DNA from 2 places in the Mesorhizobium humile genome. Region 2 is predicted to be linked to the other one. Evidence: riboswitches for the same ligand, from Rfam matches in the RefSeq annotation. Region 2 holds a riboswitch; the other holds the start of a gene.
The links. Region 2 has a riboswitch for thiamine pyrophosphate ahead of thiB (thiamine ABC transporter substrate binding subunit). Riboswitches for the same ligand answer to the same signal wherever they lie in the genome.
Positions count from the first base shown of each region.

Region 1: linked by a shared signal. The riboswitch ahead of RFM52_RS09465 (YkoF family thiamine/hydroxymethylpyrimidine-binding protein) and the one ahead of thiB (thiamine ABC transporter substrate binding subunit) in region 2 are both predicted to bind thiamine pyrophosphate.

Region 1 covers NZ_JAVIIV010000004.1:327,160-334,550, forward strand. Annotated here, with positions in the region: gene RFM52_RS09415 (DUF1236 domain-containing protein) at 1-469, opposite strand, end outside; gene RFM52_RS09420 (hypothetical protein) at 468-665, shown strand; gene RFM52_RS09425 (DUF1236 domain-containing protein) at 715-1,014, shown strand; gene RFM52_RS09430 (hypothetical protein) at 1,226-1,447, shown strand; gene RFM52_RS09435 (DUF982 domain-containing protein) at 1,618-1,923, opposite strand; gene RFM52_RS09440 (DUF1236 domain-containing protein) at 2,183-2,482, shown strand; gene RFM52_RS09445 (hypothetical protein) at 2,609-2,818, shown strand; gene RFM52_RS09450 (DUF2934 domain-containing protein) at 2,928-3,173, shown strand; gene RFM52_RS09455 (hypothetical protein) at 3,416-3,625, opposite strand; gene RFM52_RS09460 (hypothetical protein) at 3,829-4,173, opposite strand; TPP riboswitch at 4,382-4,494, shown strand; gene RFM52_RS09465 (YkoF family thiamine/hydroxymethylpyrimidine-binding protein) at 4,485-5,093, shown strand; gene RFM52_RS09470 (ABC transporter permease) at 5,246-6,019, shown strand; gene RFM52_RS09475 (ABC transporter ATP-binding protein) at 6,016-6,789, shown strand; gene RFM52_RS09480 (ABC transporter substrate-binding protein) at 6,786-7,391, shown strand, end outside.
Region 2 covers NZ_JAVIIV010000022.1:100,458-107,848, reverse strand. Annotated here, with positions in the region: gene RFM52_RS26830 (ABC-F family ATP-binding cassette domain-containing protein) at 1-1,006, opposite strand, end outside; gene RFM52_RS26825 (thiamine diphosphokinase) at 1,016-1,660, opposite strand; TPP riboswitch at 1,798-1,903, shown strand; gene thiB (thiamine ABC transporter substrate binding subunit) at 1,947-2,957, shown strand; gene thiP (thiamine/thiamine pyrophosphate ABC transporter permease) at 3,182-4,804, shown strand; gene thiQ (thiamine ABC transporter ATP-binding protein) at 4,801-5,586, shown strand; gene RFM52_RS26805 (M48 family metalloprotease) at 5,740-7,209, shown strand; gene RFM52_RS26800 (caspase family protein) at 7,288-7,391, opposite strand, start outside.

The DNA.
Region 1 (7,391 bases), on a different contig from region 2:
CGCCGGCCTTGCCCTGTGCCTGCTGCTTCTTCTTCAGTTGGGTATTGTCCTGGGCATTCTGCTCGGTGCTGGTTGCGGCCTTGCCCTGGGCGTTTTGCTCGGTCTGCATCTTGGTATTGCCCTGAGCATTCTGCTCAGTGATGGCGCCGGCCTTGCCCTGTGCCTGCTGCTTCTTCTTCAGCTTTGTATTGTCTTGGGCATTCTGGTCGGGGTTGGTGCTTGCCTGACCCTGGGCCTGCTCATCGGTCTTCATTTTGGTCTTGCCCTGGGCCTGCTCCTGCGTGTTGGCACCGGCCTTGCCCTGGGCCTTCATTTCGGTTTTCGATTTCATCTCGCCCTGGGCCTGCCCGCCGGCTTTGCCGCCCTTCTGGCAATCCGCCGTGCCGGCCGCGCAATTGTCACCGCCGCTCGGCTGCGCGGACTCTGTCTGCGCCATCGCGGCGCCGCACCCGACGCCGAGCGCGATCATGCTTGTGATCAGCAGATGTTTCATTGGATTTCTCCTCGGAGAGTTGGGTCCCTTCACTGAGAAAACCCCGCCCGAAAAGCATTGTTCCGAAATTGTCGCGCCCGGCGCAGGCGACGTTCGCGAAAATAACGGCGTCAGGTTTTTGCAGGAACAAGGCCTGCCGGCCGGCGTTACGGACAACGCCTACCGGCTGTGAAATCGCAGGCTCAGCGTGAGAGGCAATCATCCAAACGAGGAGAACATCGATGAAACTGCATCTCACAACCGCTGCGGCGGGCCTGCTGCTCCTGACGGGTATCGGCGCCGCCACTGCCCAGGACGTCATCATCCAGCCCGAACAGGAAACGGTCATTCGCGAGTATGTGCATAAGCAGCCGCTGGCCTCCGTCGAGGTTCCGGGCGTGAAGCTCAGCATCGGCAGCGTCCTTCCCGACACTGTCGAGCTCCATGAAGTGCCAAACGTGAAGTACCGCTACGTTGTCGTCGACAACCGGACGGTCATCGTCGATCCCGGCACGCGCAAAATCGTCCAGGTCATCGAGTAGGGATTCATTCGCCGCTGGGTAGCGGCCTGCCGCCGGCGGCAGGCCGCTAGCCAGTATTAATTCGTTACCTACTGCTAATGGAACCTTTCGCCCAGGGCAGACGTTGCCGCCTCTGTGTTCAAGTTTGCCTCATAGAGAACACAAGCATGCGCAGGATGCAGGAATTGGGCGGCGGCGAAACAGGCACCGGTTGGGGAGGAGACTGACCAACATGTCGAAACGAGAAATTGGGACATCCCGTTCGCTCGGGATGCGGGTGGCCGATCTTAAGGCCAGGATGCGGGATGCTCGCATCACCGAACATGAGATGAAGACCTTCCAGAAGGTCGCGGCAATCATGGGGGGCGGCGAGGGCTCCCTACGCATAGACGCGGACGATCTGATCGCCGCGTCTTTCGTTACCGAGGCGCTGGGCGAATCGTCGCCGAACTGACAGCGGCCCACCAGCCGAAAATCCCGGATCGATCCAGTCAGCCGGCGTGGCGGCGGTTCATAGACGAACGGACGCCAGGCGGCGCCCTTCCAGGATATGGCGGCTAACCCGAAAACTTGTAGGCAAGGCCGATGCGCATGGCGTTGAGTCTGAGTGCGCCGAGGCTGGCTCTATCCAGGCACGTGTCGGTTTTGGGCGCGGCTTTCGCGCGCCCGGCTGCGCCTGATCTTGGCTTCGCGCAGCACCGCGACCGGATCGGCGCCGGTCCACTCGATCCCCGCCTTCTTCGCGAAGACCAGGAATGCCTGACGCGCCTTGTCGAGATCGATCTCGCCGGCCCGCGCGGCTTCGCAGGCGCGCAAAGCCATGCCGTAGCTCTCGCCCTGACAGGCCGATGGCCATTCCTTGAGAAAGTTCTGCATCGCGGTGAGCGAGGCGATCTCGCGCTTGAAGCCGGCGCCGACGGCGATGGTCACCGGAGCCCGAAGTTCTATGTCGCTTCTGATGGAACCTTCTCGCATGACGACGGCACCCCATGGATTTCAAAGTCTTGGGCAGTTTCAAAGCCTTCCAATGCGGAGCCGATGCGAAGGTTCCGCCAAATCAATTAGTCATCGCTGACGGAACAACACCTTGCCGGCGACGTTTGCCCCTGGAGCTCCCATGTTCGACCTGCCGATGTTTCCGCTCCCGCGGAGGCAAGGCGGAGCTCGCCAACGCAACAGGAGAGAAACGATGAAAACCATCCTCATTCCAGCTGTCGCCGGCCTGGCTCTGATGGCCGGCATCGGCATCGCGGCCGCGGACGAGGTGATCGTCACGCCCGAGCAGCAGACCGTGGTCAAGGAATATGTCCACAAGCATCCGATTGCCTCGGTCAACGTGCTTGGCCTCGAGCTGGGCGTTGGCTCGACCGTGCCTGACACCGTCGAGCTGCAGCAGGTTCCGGACGTCAAGTATCGCTATGCGGTCGTCAACGACCACACGGTGCTGATCGACCCCGGCACGCGCCGCGTCATCCAGGTGATTCAATAACGCTTGGTCTGAATGAGCCCGATCCTCCCGCCGAAGCATCGGGGAAGGATCGGGCTCTTCTCGCATCCGGATATGAGGCCTAAACTAGACAGCGGTTTGGGAGGCAGCGAAGAAGGAGTCGTTGCCATGCATCATCCACACGTCGAATCACCAAGTATCGCCGCCATGGTTGACAAGCTGCTGGCCGAGCACAGAACTGGCCTGCTGTCGATGAAAGAGGCAATTTCCCTGCTGCGGCAGCGCACGGGGACGGATCGCTCTGATGCGGACTTAGCCGGATTGATTACAAAGAAGGCAGCGTATCTGGGTGTCGCCGTCATCACCGACGGACACTGAGCGAAATTTGCCGTTTCTGTCGCTCGCTCACGCGCGATACCGAAGACGCCACGGGAAAATTCGGCTAATGTTCGCGCCGGGGAACGGTCCCAACCTTTAGGAGGCGACAGTGACGGACGACAGGCACGAACGCATTCGCCAGCGCGCGCACGAGATCTGGGAGCAAGCCGGCCGGCCGGAAGGTGCGCATATGGAGCATTGGGACCAGGCGGCGGCCGAGGTCGATGCTGCGAGCAAGCCAAAGGCGAAGACCCCGAAGAAGGCCGCCGCCGACAAGCCGAAAGCCGCCAAAGCGGAGAAGCCGGCCAAGGTGCCCGCCAAGGCGAAAGCGACCAAGCCCAAAGCCAAGGCCTGAGCCCGCCAAGCCTCATTTGGTCCGTCGGAAGGTGAGGCTATGTCACGCCCTCCGATAATTCTGGGCCGCCCGCACCCAACTGGGGCAATGCCGGCTGTGTCAATGCCTTCGTCATCACCGGCGCAGCGGTGCTGAGCGAAGGCTTCGCCTATGGTGGCCGGCTGACCGGCACGCTCGGTACCGCCTTCGCCGCCAGCCAGGTCGGCGGCAATGCGGGGCTGCAGTTCAGCTGGTAGGGGAAGCTACCGGGTCCCTTGCTTTCCGGCGTATCGCGCGACCGCGCAGAGGAAGGCAAGCGCTGCCATGTCGCAGGCAGCGCGTGACGGCGACGGACCCTTCGCGAAAAGGACCGCGTCGGCAACCGGGACCGTTAGACCGTGCTTCCGGGCGAATGAGATGACTTCGTAGGGCTGATCGTCGGGCTGCATGCCGATGTCGATGCGCTGATCCATCAAAACGAGTTCCTCCCTGGTATGCGGCTTTACCCTCCTGCGCCTGCGGAGAATTAACGCCCGGCCGCTCGCCCGCGTCCACCAATTGGCGATTGTGTGAAACGATGCATTTCCGGGAGCACGGCCAAGAGTTGCAGCGGCTGGCGGAGAGGGCGCGATGCGGCGGGCTTCTTGCTTCTTCCACAGGGAAGATGGCGCTTCACTCACCAGGCATCGCTCGACCTGGCAAACCTCATCCCCGCCGCGATCATCGCGCTTTCGCATTCGCTGATCAGCCTGAGGTTCTGCAGATACCGCGCCACCGTCTCCGGGAGCCAGGCGGCGCAGGCTTCGATATAGGCGCGGCCGTGCACCAGCGTGCCGGTGGAAAGCCGCTCATCCTTCTCGGCGATCACTTTCAGATATTGCCGAATGAAGCGGATGTCGTCGGCGATGTCCTGGCTCGCCATGCGCCAGGCACCGGCGAGGCGTTCGCGCTCGGCGAGCGGCAGTGGCGAGAGCAAAGGGCGGGAGAGGTCGGCGAAAGCGGCATGGTTCGCGGTGTTCAAGCAAATCCCCTCAACGGAAGGGAGGTATCGTACTTTATGTACGAAAAGTAATCAAGCGAGATTCGTACGGTTTGAACGATATAGCAGTTATAAGAAATCCGCGAAAATCTTATAACCACCGGCATCTCCCATAGGGAGATGGGGCGCCCGGCCCAACTGACACCGTAAAAAAACCGCTTTCCCAGCACTGCAAACAATGCTTTAACCCCGCCATCCACAGGGGTGCTCCGTACGGTCGGGGCTGAGATGGCGGCGGCAAGCCTCCGGACCCTAAAGCTGATCTGGATAATACCAGCGGAGCGAGGCGGGCCATGTTTTCCGGCGCACAGATTTCCCTTTATCCCATGACCGACGATTTCGTCGGCGTCATCCTTGGCGCGCTCGGCGCGCTCGATCCTTACCGCGACAGGTTGAGGATCGAGACCGATGACATCTCGACGCTGCTGGTTGGGCCGCCCGAAGTGCTGTTCCCCGCCATGCGCGACCTCTTTGCGGCGGCGGCCAGAAGCGGCAGGCATTGCGTGCTGTCGGCCGCCGTCTCGCGCGGCTGCCCCGGCGAACCGGACGACCCGATCTGCCGCTCCGACGAGATCGGCGGCCCGGCGATCCCGCTCGACGAACGCAAGCGCGCGGCGCTCCGCGCCGTCGAGACGACGCCTTCGACCGACCAGCCGGTGGCGGCGCAATTCTCGCTCTACGTGATGGGCAACGGCGGCCACATGGACGAGATCTATGGCTGCATCGACTTCCTGAAGCAGTCCGGCGTGTTCGAACGCTCTAAGCATTTCTGCACCAAGCTGCGCGGTGACGCCGGCGCGGTGTTCGCCACGCTGAACGAGGCGTTCTGCCGCTTCGGCCCCGGCGCTGGCCATGTGACGCTCGACATAACGATTTCGGCGAACAGCCCGACCGCGGTTTGAGCGCACGCAAAGCGCCGTCGAGGTATGTCATGGCTGTCGAATTAGATTCCACACCGCAAGAGGCGTTTGGCGAAAGCCAAGACGACAGCCAATCTCCCCCGTTGCGGGGGAGATTGGCTGTGGCATCCGCCTTCGCCAAATTAGCTCCCGTCATATTTTCGTTGACCCTCCTCCTCACCGCCTGGGAGCTCTACGCTCGCCTGGGCGGCATCGCTCCCACCATGCTCCCAGCGCCCTCGCGGGTGCTGGCGCAAGCCTGGGAGAACCGCGCGGCACTGGCCGACAACACACTGCCCACCATCCGCGCCACGCTGGCGGGCTTTGCCTGCTCGCTCGCCGCCGCCTTCATCCTCTCGGCGCTGGTCGACTTCTTGGCTCCGCTGCGCCGCGCGCTGTTCCCGCTGTTGATCGCCAGCCAGACCTTGCCGCTGGTGGCGATCGCGCCGCTGGCGGTGCTGTGGTTCGGCTTCGGGCTGCTGCCGAAGATCCTGCTCGTGGCGCTGGTCACCTTCTTCCCGATGATGGTGGCGCTGGTCGAGGGCTATGCCGCCACGAGTCCGGAAATCAGCCAGATGCTCGCCGCCATGGGAGCAGGGCGCTGGCGCATTTTTTGGCTCGCCCGGTTGCCGTCGGCGCTGCCCTATTTCTTCGCCGGGTTGCGCATCTCAATCACCTATGCCGTGGTGGGCGCCATCTTCGCCGAATATGCGGGCGCCGCGAAGGGGCTGGGCATCTACATGCTCAGCGCCAAGAACAATTTCCGCCCCGACCTGGTGCTCGCCGCCGTAGCTCTCAGCTCGGCACTGACGCTGGCGCTCTTCGGTCTTGCCGTCCTCGTCCAGCGTCTTGCGATGCCTTGGGAAAATGCAGACGGCGAAAGGGCGCGTTACGTCGGCGGCGAGCCTGTCGGGAAGGGCCGGCCATGACAAGGCTCGAGCTCCGCAACGTGCAAAAAAGCTTCGGCGCGCTTAAGGTTCTGGCCGGCGTTTCGCTGCATGTTGCTGCGGGCGAGTTCGTCTCGATCCTCGGGCCATCTGGCGCCGGCAAGTCGACATTGTTCCAGTTGCTCACCGGCGCAATCCGGGGCGAGGGCGAGATGCGCTTCGACGGCGCGCCGCTCGATGGCGCCCGCTTCGCCTTCATGCCGCAGCGTGACGCGCTGATGCCGTGGCGGCGCGTCATCGACAATGCGACGCTGGGGCTCGAAGTGCAGGGCATGAAGCGCCGGGCCGCGCGGCGACGCGTGGCGCCTTTGTTCGCCGAGTTCGGCCTTGTCGGCTTCGAACATGCCTGGCCGGCCGAGCTGTCCGGCGGCATGCGCCAGCGCGCCGCGCTCCTGCGCACCGTCGTGCAGCAACGCGACATGCTGTTGCTTGACGAGCCCTTCGGCGCGCTCGATGCGCTGACCCGCGCGGCCATGCAGCGCTGGCTGGAGACGATGTGGCGAAACCATCGCTGGACGGCGCTGCTGATCACCCATGACGTGCGCGAAGCAGTGCTTCTGTCCGACCGAATCTATGTGCTGTCGGCGCGGCCCGCGCGCGTGGTGCGCGAAGTGGCCGTGCCGCTGCCGCGCCCGCGCACCGAGAGCGCGGTACTTGCCCGCGAGGCTGCGGCGATCGAGGCCGGCATCCTCGACACGCTGCTTGGCCAGCCCGATTCGAATTTCCGACCATGCGATGGAGAATTGAAATGACCGACCTGACCCGCCGCCAGGCGCTGTTTCTGGCCGCCGGCCTGCCCTTTGCCGGAGCCATCACGCCAGCCCGTGCCGCCGCCCTGCAAAAAATCACCGTCGCGCTCGACTGGACCGTCAACACCAACCACATCGGCCTGTTTGTCGCCCGCGACAAAGGCTTTTACCGCGATGCGGGCCTGGACGTTGAAATCCTGCCCTATGGCGATACGGGTTCGGGCACGCTGGTTGCCAACCGTGTCGCCGATTTCGGCATTTCCGGTTCGCTCGGCTTGTTCACGCAAAAGAGCGCCGGCGCCGACCTGAAGGCTGTCTATGCCGTTGTCCAGTCGGAGACCGGTCGTGTCGTCTTCAACGCCGATCGCTCCGCGATCAAAAGCCCGAAAAACCTCGACGGCCTGACTTATGGCGGCTTCGGCAGCGCCTGGGAAAACACGCTGCTGCAGACCATCATCCGCCACGACGGCGGCAAAGGCGATTTCTCGACCGTGACGCTGGGAACGTCCGCCTACGAGGCCTTGGCCAACGGCGCGGTCGATTTCACGCTGGAAGTCTCGACATGGGAAGGTGTCGAGGCGGAGCTGAAGGGTCTCAAGCAACGC
Region 2 (7,391 bases):
CGTCCGGCGCCAGCTCGCCGGTCAGCATCTTCAAAAGCGTCGTCTTGCCGGCGCCGTTCGGGCCGACCAGGCCGACGCGGTCGCCACGCTGGATGCGGGTCGAGAAACCCTTGATCACGGTGAGGTCGCCAAAGCTCTTGTCGATGGCCTTGGCCTCGATCACCAGCTTGCCGGATTCGGCCGCGTCGCTCGCCACCATGGTCGCTGTCCCCTCGGCGCCGCGGTGGCTGCGGAAACGCTGGCGCATGGTCTGCAACTCGCCGAGGCGGCGCATGTTGCGCTTGCGCCTGGCGGTCACGCCGTAGCGCAGCCAGTGCTCCTCGCGCACGATCTGGCGGCCGAGCTTGTGCTGCTCGCGTTCCTCCTCTTCCAACACCTGGTCGCGCCATTCCTCGAAATGGGCGAAACCCTTGTCCAGTCGCCGCGTCTGGCCGCGGTCGAGCCAGACGGTGGCGCGCGTAACGCGCTCGAGAAAGCGGCGGTCGTGCGAGATCAGGATGACGGCCGAGGAAGTTCGGGCAAGCTCCTCTTCCAGCCATTCGATGACTGAAAGATCGAGATGGTTGGTCGGTTCGTCGAGCAGCAGGATGTCGGGTTCGGGCGCCATCACGCGGGCAAGGGCGGCGCGGCGCGCCTCGCCGCCGGAAAGGTCGTTCGGCCGCTCCTCGCCGGTCAGCCCGAGATGTTCCATCAGATAGGTCGCGCGATGCGGATCGTCGGCCGGACCGAGGCCCGCCTCGACATAGGCGCGCACGTCGGCGAAGCCGTCCATGTCGGGCATCTGCGGCAGATAGCGGACCGTGGCCGAGGGCTGGCGGAACACTTCGCCGTCCTGCGGCTCGATCATTCCGGCTGCGATCTTGAGCAGGGTCGACTTGCCCGAGCCGTTGCGGCCGACCAATGCGATCTTCTCGCCGGCGGATGCGCTGAGCGCCGCGCCGTCTAGCAGCGGAGTGCCGCCGAAGGACAGTTTAATGCCGTCGAGGTTGAGAAGTGGCGGCGCCATCTGGAAATGTCAGCTTTCAGGAAGAGGGTAGGGGTGGGCCAGAAGCAGCGCGCGGCCACGCTCCAGCGCGATGCCAAGCTGCCCTTTGACCTCGTTTGATATAGTGAGCGAGGAGCCGAACGCCACCTCGACGCGGTCGAGCGGCCATTTGGCGCCCGTGACCGTCAGGCCGGACAGATCGGAGAAGCCGAGCACCGAAAACAAGGTGCCGTCGGCATAGTCGAAACCGGCGCTGCCCGGCAGGACGGGGACGCCTTCCTGCGCCCCGCTGGTCAGCAGTATCGTCGTACCCGCTTCGGCGAGCCGAAGCCCGAGCGCCAGATGCAGGAAGGCATGGTCGGCGCGCTTGCCGCCGAAGGCTCCGGCCAGCACCAGGCTGGTGGCGCCGCGCTGGAGCGCTTCGGCTATGGCGAGCTCGCCATCGGTCATGTCCTTCTCGGCCGGGAATACCTTGCGCGGAACGGCGGCTAGGTCCTTTGGGAGGTTCGCCGGCACCGAGTCGAAATCGCCGACCCAGATCTCCGGCAGCAGTCCGAGCATGCGTGCATGGCCGATGCCGGCGTCGGCGGCGATGACGCGCGAACCCTCGATCTGGCGTTCGAGCCGGGGCGTGCGGATAAGCTCGCCGCCAAGCAGGATGGTGAATGTGCCCATGGCCGTCGCCCTTACCAGCCCTCCAAGCGAAACGGAAGCCGGATGGCCCCAGGTTCGGTTGCGAGCCTGCTGCCGGGAACATTAGCTGCCCGGCAAACTTCCGCTTGCGCGCCGCTTCGGCCGGGCCTATCTGTCGAAACGCTCTAACGGGGTGCCGGACGTGATCCGGCTGAGAGGCGATCAAGCCAACCCGCTGAACCTGATCCGGTTTGTACCGGCGGAGGGATTAGACGTTTCGGACCATCCGACGCCTCAATTCCTTGTCACTCGAACGAAGGAGGCGCCGATGCGCTCGATATTGTCACGTCTGATACTGGCAACAGGCTTAGTTTCGCTGCTGGCGGGCGTTGCGCCCGCCGAGGCGAAGGACAGGCTCACCGTCTACACCTATGAAAGCTTCACCGCCGACTGGGGTCCCGGTCCCGCGGTGAAGAAGGAATTCGAGGCCGAATGCGGCTGCGATCTCGAATTCGTCTCGGTGGCCGACGGCGTTGCGTTGCTCAACCGCGTCAAGCTCGAAGGCGCCGGCACCAAGGCCGATATCGTGCTCGGCCTCGACACCAACCTGACGGCGGACGCCAAGGCGAGCGGCCTGTTCGCGCCGCATGGCGAAGTGGCCGGCATCAACGTGCCCGGCGGCTGGAGCGACGACACGTTCGTGCCTTTCGACTATGGCTATTTCGCCGTCGTCTATGACACGGAGAAGCTAAAAGTCCCGCCGAAGAGCCTGAAGGAGTTGGTCGAGGATACCGGCACGGACAAGATCGTCATCCAGGATCCGCGCACCTCGACGCCTGGCCTCGGGCTGCTTTTGTGGGTGAAGTCGGTCTATGGCGACAAGGCGCCGGAAGCCTGGGCCAAGCTCAAGCCGAAGGTCCTGACGGTGACGCCCGGCTGGAGCGAGGCCTACGGCCTGTTCACCAAGGGCGAGGCGCCGATGGTGCTGTCCTACACCACATCGCCGGCCTACCACATGGTGGCCGAGAACACCGAGCGCTACCAGGCAGCCTCCTTCGAGGAAGGCGAGTACCTGCAGATCGAGGTGGCCGGCATCACCACGACGGGGGCGAAGAACCCGCTGGCGCAAAAGTTTATCGCCTTCATGACCGGGCCGAAATTCCAGGACATCATCCCGGAAACCAACTGGATGTTCCCGGCGGGCAAGACCGACAAGCCGCTCAACCCGGCCTTCGACAAACTGGTCAAGCCGACCAAGACCTTGCTGTTCAGCCCGGAGGAAGTCGCCGCCAACCGCAAGGCCTGGGTGGATGAGTGGCTGGCTGTGATGAGCAAGTAGATTTTCGATGCTTGCGCCAAGGCCCCCCTCTCTGTCCTGCCGGACATCTCCCCCTCAAGGGGGGAGATTGGCAGCTTTGGCGCCTTGCTCAATCCTGCGGCATTGGAGATTGGCGAAAGCCCGCGTGACGTCTGATCTCCCCCCTAGAGGGGGAGATGGCCGGCAGGCCAGAGAGGGGCGCGAAGGAACGCGGCGCCCGCTAGCTCGAACCCAAAGGGTGCAGCGTGCAACCCACGCCGCGCCCTGACTCCCGCATCACCGCCGGCATTGCCGCACTCGCGGCCATCGCCATCCTCATCGGCGGCGCTTTCGCCGGCCTCGCCCTCGAAGGCATGCAGGATCTCTCCGGCGCCGCCGCCGCCTTCGACGGCTATCTCCTGCGCGTCGCCCGCTTCACGCTCTGGCAAGCGGCTCTGTCGACGCTCTTATCGGTCGCGCCGGCGCTGCTGGTCGCGCGCGCCCTGTCGCGACATCCGGCCTTTCCCGGCCGTCGACTGATCCTGCAGCTGTTTACCGTGCCGCTGGCCTTGCCGGCGATCGTCGCCGCGCTCGGTATCCTGGCGCTCTATGGTCGCGCCGGGTACTTTGCCGGCGCTTTCGCCAGGCTCGGCGGCGGGGATTGGCCGGGGATCTACGGCCTCTCCGGCATCCTGGTCGCGCATGTCTTCTTCAACCTGCCGCTAGCCACGCGCCTCTTCCTCGAGGCGCTGGGCACCATTCCCGCCGACCAGTGGCGGCTGGCGAGCCAGCTCGGCATGGGCGCCCGGCCGGCCTTCCGGCTGATCGAATGGCCGGTGCTGCGCGCGGCCCTGCCGGGGATTGCCGGGCTGGTCTTCATGCTCTGCATCACCTCCTTCACCATCATATTGACGCTGGGCGGGGGGCCGGCCGCGACGACGCTGGAGGTCGCCATCTACCAGGCGCTGCGCTTCGATTTCGATCCCGCGCGCGCCGTGGTGTTGACGCTGCTGCAGATCGCACTCACCTTTGTCGTGGTCGTCGCGCTCACGCGGCTCGGCGCCAACACGGTCGGCGACGCCAACCTGCCGGTGGTATCGCGCCGCTACCTTTCGGTGGGCCGGATCGAAAGTGTGCTGAACGTCGGCCTCATCGTGCTTGCCCTGCTGTTCGTCGCCGGACCGATGCTTGCGACCGTGCTTTCAGGCTTTCAGGCCGATCTCGGCCGGCTGGCGGGTGAAGCGGCGGTGCGCCGCGCGACGCTGACCAGCGCGGGCCTCGCTTTGCTTGCGGCGCTGCTCGGCGTGACGTTGTCGCTGGCGCTGATCGCGGCGCGGCGCGCGCTGGCCCTGCGGCGCCGGGCGGGCGGCGCCATGGGCCTGCTCGAACACGCCGCCGACACCGGTGCCGGCTTCGTGCTCGTCGTGCCTCCGATCGTGCTTGGCGCAGGCTGGTTCCTGGCGCTGCGCCACGTCACCGATGTCTTTGCCGTCGCGCCAGTCATGGTCGTCGCCGTCAACGCGGTGATGGCGATGCCCTTTGCCATCCGCGCCATTCGTCCCGCCTATGACGCGGCGAGCGAGCGCCACGAGCGCCTTTGCGTGGCGCTCGGCATATCCGGCTGGACCAGGCTCAGCCTGATCGACTGGCCGTCGCTCAGACGGCCCCTGGCCACCGGCTTCGCCTTCGCCATGGCGCTGTCGCTCGGCGATCTCGGCGTGATCGCGCTGTTCGGCAGCGATTCCGTGCAGACCTTGCCCTATCTGCTTTTGGCGCGCATGGGCAGCTACCGGACAGCCGACGCCGCGGGACTTGCCTTGCTGCTCGGCCTGGTCTGCCTGATGCTGGTGTTTGCCGCCGACTGGCTGGGGCGGGAAGGAAAGTCATGACGACCATGGACGGCACCGCCACGCAAAAGGGCCTCACCGTCGCCCTGGATGGCGTCTCGTTCAGCTATGGCGAGGCCTCCTTCCGCTTCGACGCCGAATTCGAGGCCGGCAGGATCACCGCCATCATGGGGCCGAGCGGCTCCGGCAAGTCGACGCTACTCAATCTGATAGCCGGCTTCGAAACGCCCGATGCGGGCAAGGTGCTGATCGCCGGCGTCGATCTCGGCGACACACCGCCTTCGGCGCGGCCGGTGTCGATGGTGTTCCAGGAAAACAACTTGTTTGCGCATCTTTCCGTGGAAGCCAATGTCGGGCTCGGCCGCTCGCCGTCGCTGAAACTCGGCGACGCCGATCGCGCCGCCGTCACCAAGGCGCTGGCGCGGGTTGGCCTTGCCGGCAAGGAAAAGCGGCTGCCGCGCGAGCTATCCGGCGGCGAGCGGCAGCGCGTGGCGCTGGCGAGGGTGCTGCTGCGCGACCGGCCCGTCTTGCTGCTCGACGAACCTTTCGCATCGCTCGGCCCGGCGTTGCGCGACGACATGCTAGACCTTATGGCCGGCATCCATGCCGAGCGCGAAATGACGGTGCTGTTCGTCACCCATCAGCCGGAAGATGCGCGCCGCATCGGCCAGGACGTGGCATTTCTCGACGAAGGCACGATCGCGGCAATTGGGCCGGCCGACGATTTCTTCGACCGGTCTGGACCGGACGCCTTCCGGCGCTATATCGGCGATCGAGGCGGCACCGTTGCCGGATCACAACACATTGCCCGGAAGCGGACATAATTTACGGCCAAACCGGCAACGGGCGATCCGGCGTTTGCTTGCCTTGTCCGGGGGAGTGTGGCTAGGTCCGGCCATGCTGGTCCGGCGGGGCCGTGATTTGCCGAAAGATTTCGAAAGGAAGCCGATCTGTCGACCGGCGCTGAGAAGGTTTGGATGAGGCCGCTGGCACGATTTTTCGCGTTGGCGGGCGTTGCCGTGGCGCTGGCCAGCTGCCAGATGTTCACGCCGCCGGACGTGCAGGAAAGCGGCTTCCAGCCTTCCGACAAGCCGATCACCGTCGACAATGTGGTCGCCAACGCCAAGCTCGCCGAAATGGCGAAAGCGCAGCATCCGCGCATTCTTGCCACTTATGGCGGCGAATATTCCGACCCCAGGCTCGAGCGCATGGTTGCCAAGGTCGTCGGCAATCTCACCGTGGTGTCGGCCAACCCGACCCAGACCTATCGCATTACCATCCTCAACTCGCCCAACGTCAACGCCTTCGCGCTGCCGGGCGGTTATCTCTATGTGACGCGCGGCCTGCTGGCGCTGGCCAACGATTCCTCCGAGCTTGCCGCCGTCATCGCGCATGAGATGGGCCACGTCACCGCGAATCATGGCTTGCAGCGGCAGCAGCTCGAGGCCGAGGAGGGCCTGGCGACCAAGGTGGTTTCCGATGTGCTCGGCGACAGCCCGACCGCCAAGGCTGCGCTCATCCGCGGCAAGCTTCGGCTCGCGCAATTCTCGCGCAACCAGGAGCTGCAGGCCGACGCCATCGGCATCAAGTCGATCGGCGAGGCGGGCTACGATCCCTATGCCGCCGGCCGCTTCCTGCAGTCGATGTCGGCCTATACCGATTTCCGCTCGGTGAGCGGCGCAACCGACGCCAGCCTCGACTTCCTGGCGACGCACCCCAACACGCCGCAGCGCATCGAGCTGGCGCAGCGTCTTGCGCGCAATTTCGGCCCGCCCGGCTTCGGCACGCGCGACCGCGACGCTTTCCTCGCAGGCATAGACGGCCTGCTTTACGGCGACACGCCCGAGGAAGGCTATGTGCGCGGCCAGACCTTCATGCATCCCAATCTCGGTGTCTCCTTCACCGTGCCGGACGGTTTCGTCATCGACAATTCGGCGGCCGCCGTCACCGCGACCGGGCCGGGCGACATCGCCATCCGTTTCGACGGCGTGGCGATCGATAAGTCGGTGTCGCTCACCGACTACATCCGCAGCGGTTGGGTGGCCGGTCTCGAGGACGCCAGCGTGCGCCAGGAGACGATCAACGGCAACGATGCGGCGATGGCGCATGCCACCGCGCAAGGCTGGCAGTTCGATATCGCGGTGATCCGCGCCGGCGGACAGGTCTACAGGCTGCTGACGGCCGCGCCCTCGGCCAGCACCGCGCTGGACCCGGTCGCGCGCTCGGTCAGCGGTTCGTTCCGTGTGCTGAGTCCAGCCGAGAAGGCGGCGCTGAAGCCGCTGCATATCAGGGTCGTCACTGTCCAGGCCGGCCAGACCATGGGCTCGCTCGCAGCGCAGATGGTCGGCGTCGACCGCAAGCTCGATCTCTTCCGCGTGCTCAACGCCATGTCGCCCGGCGCGACGGTGTCGTCCGGCGACAAGGTCAAGATCGTCACCGATAGGTAGGACAGCCCGTCGGGGCGGCTTGCGGCCGCGACCTGGGTCGACGCTTCGGCCGATCCCAGGTTTTTGTCGCCGCCACCATCACAAGTCAGCACTGCCACTGGTGCTGTCGCCGGTGTTCCTGCTGGGTTGATCGGAATGATCGCCGCCATTGCCGCGCCAGGGCGCTGGTTCGATTGGTGCCA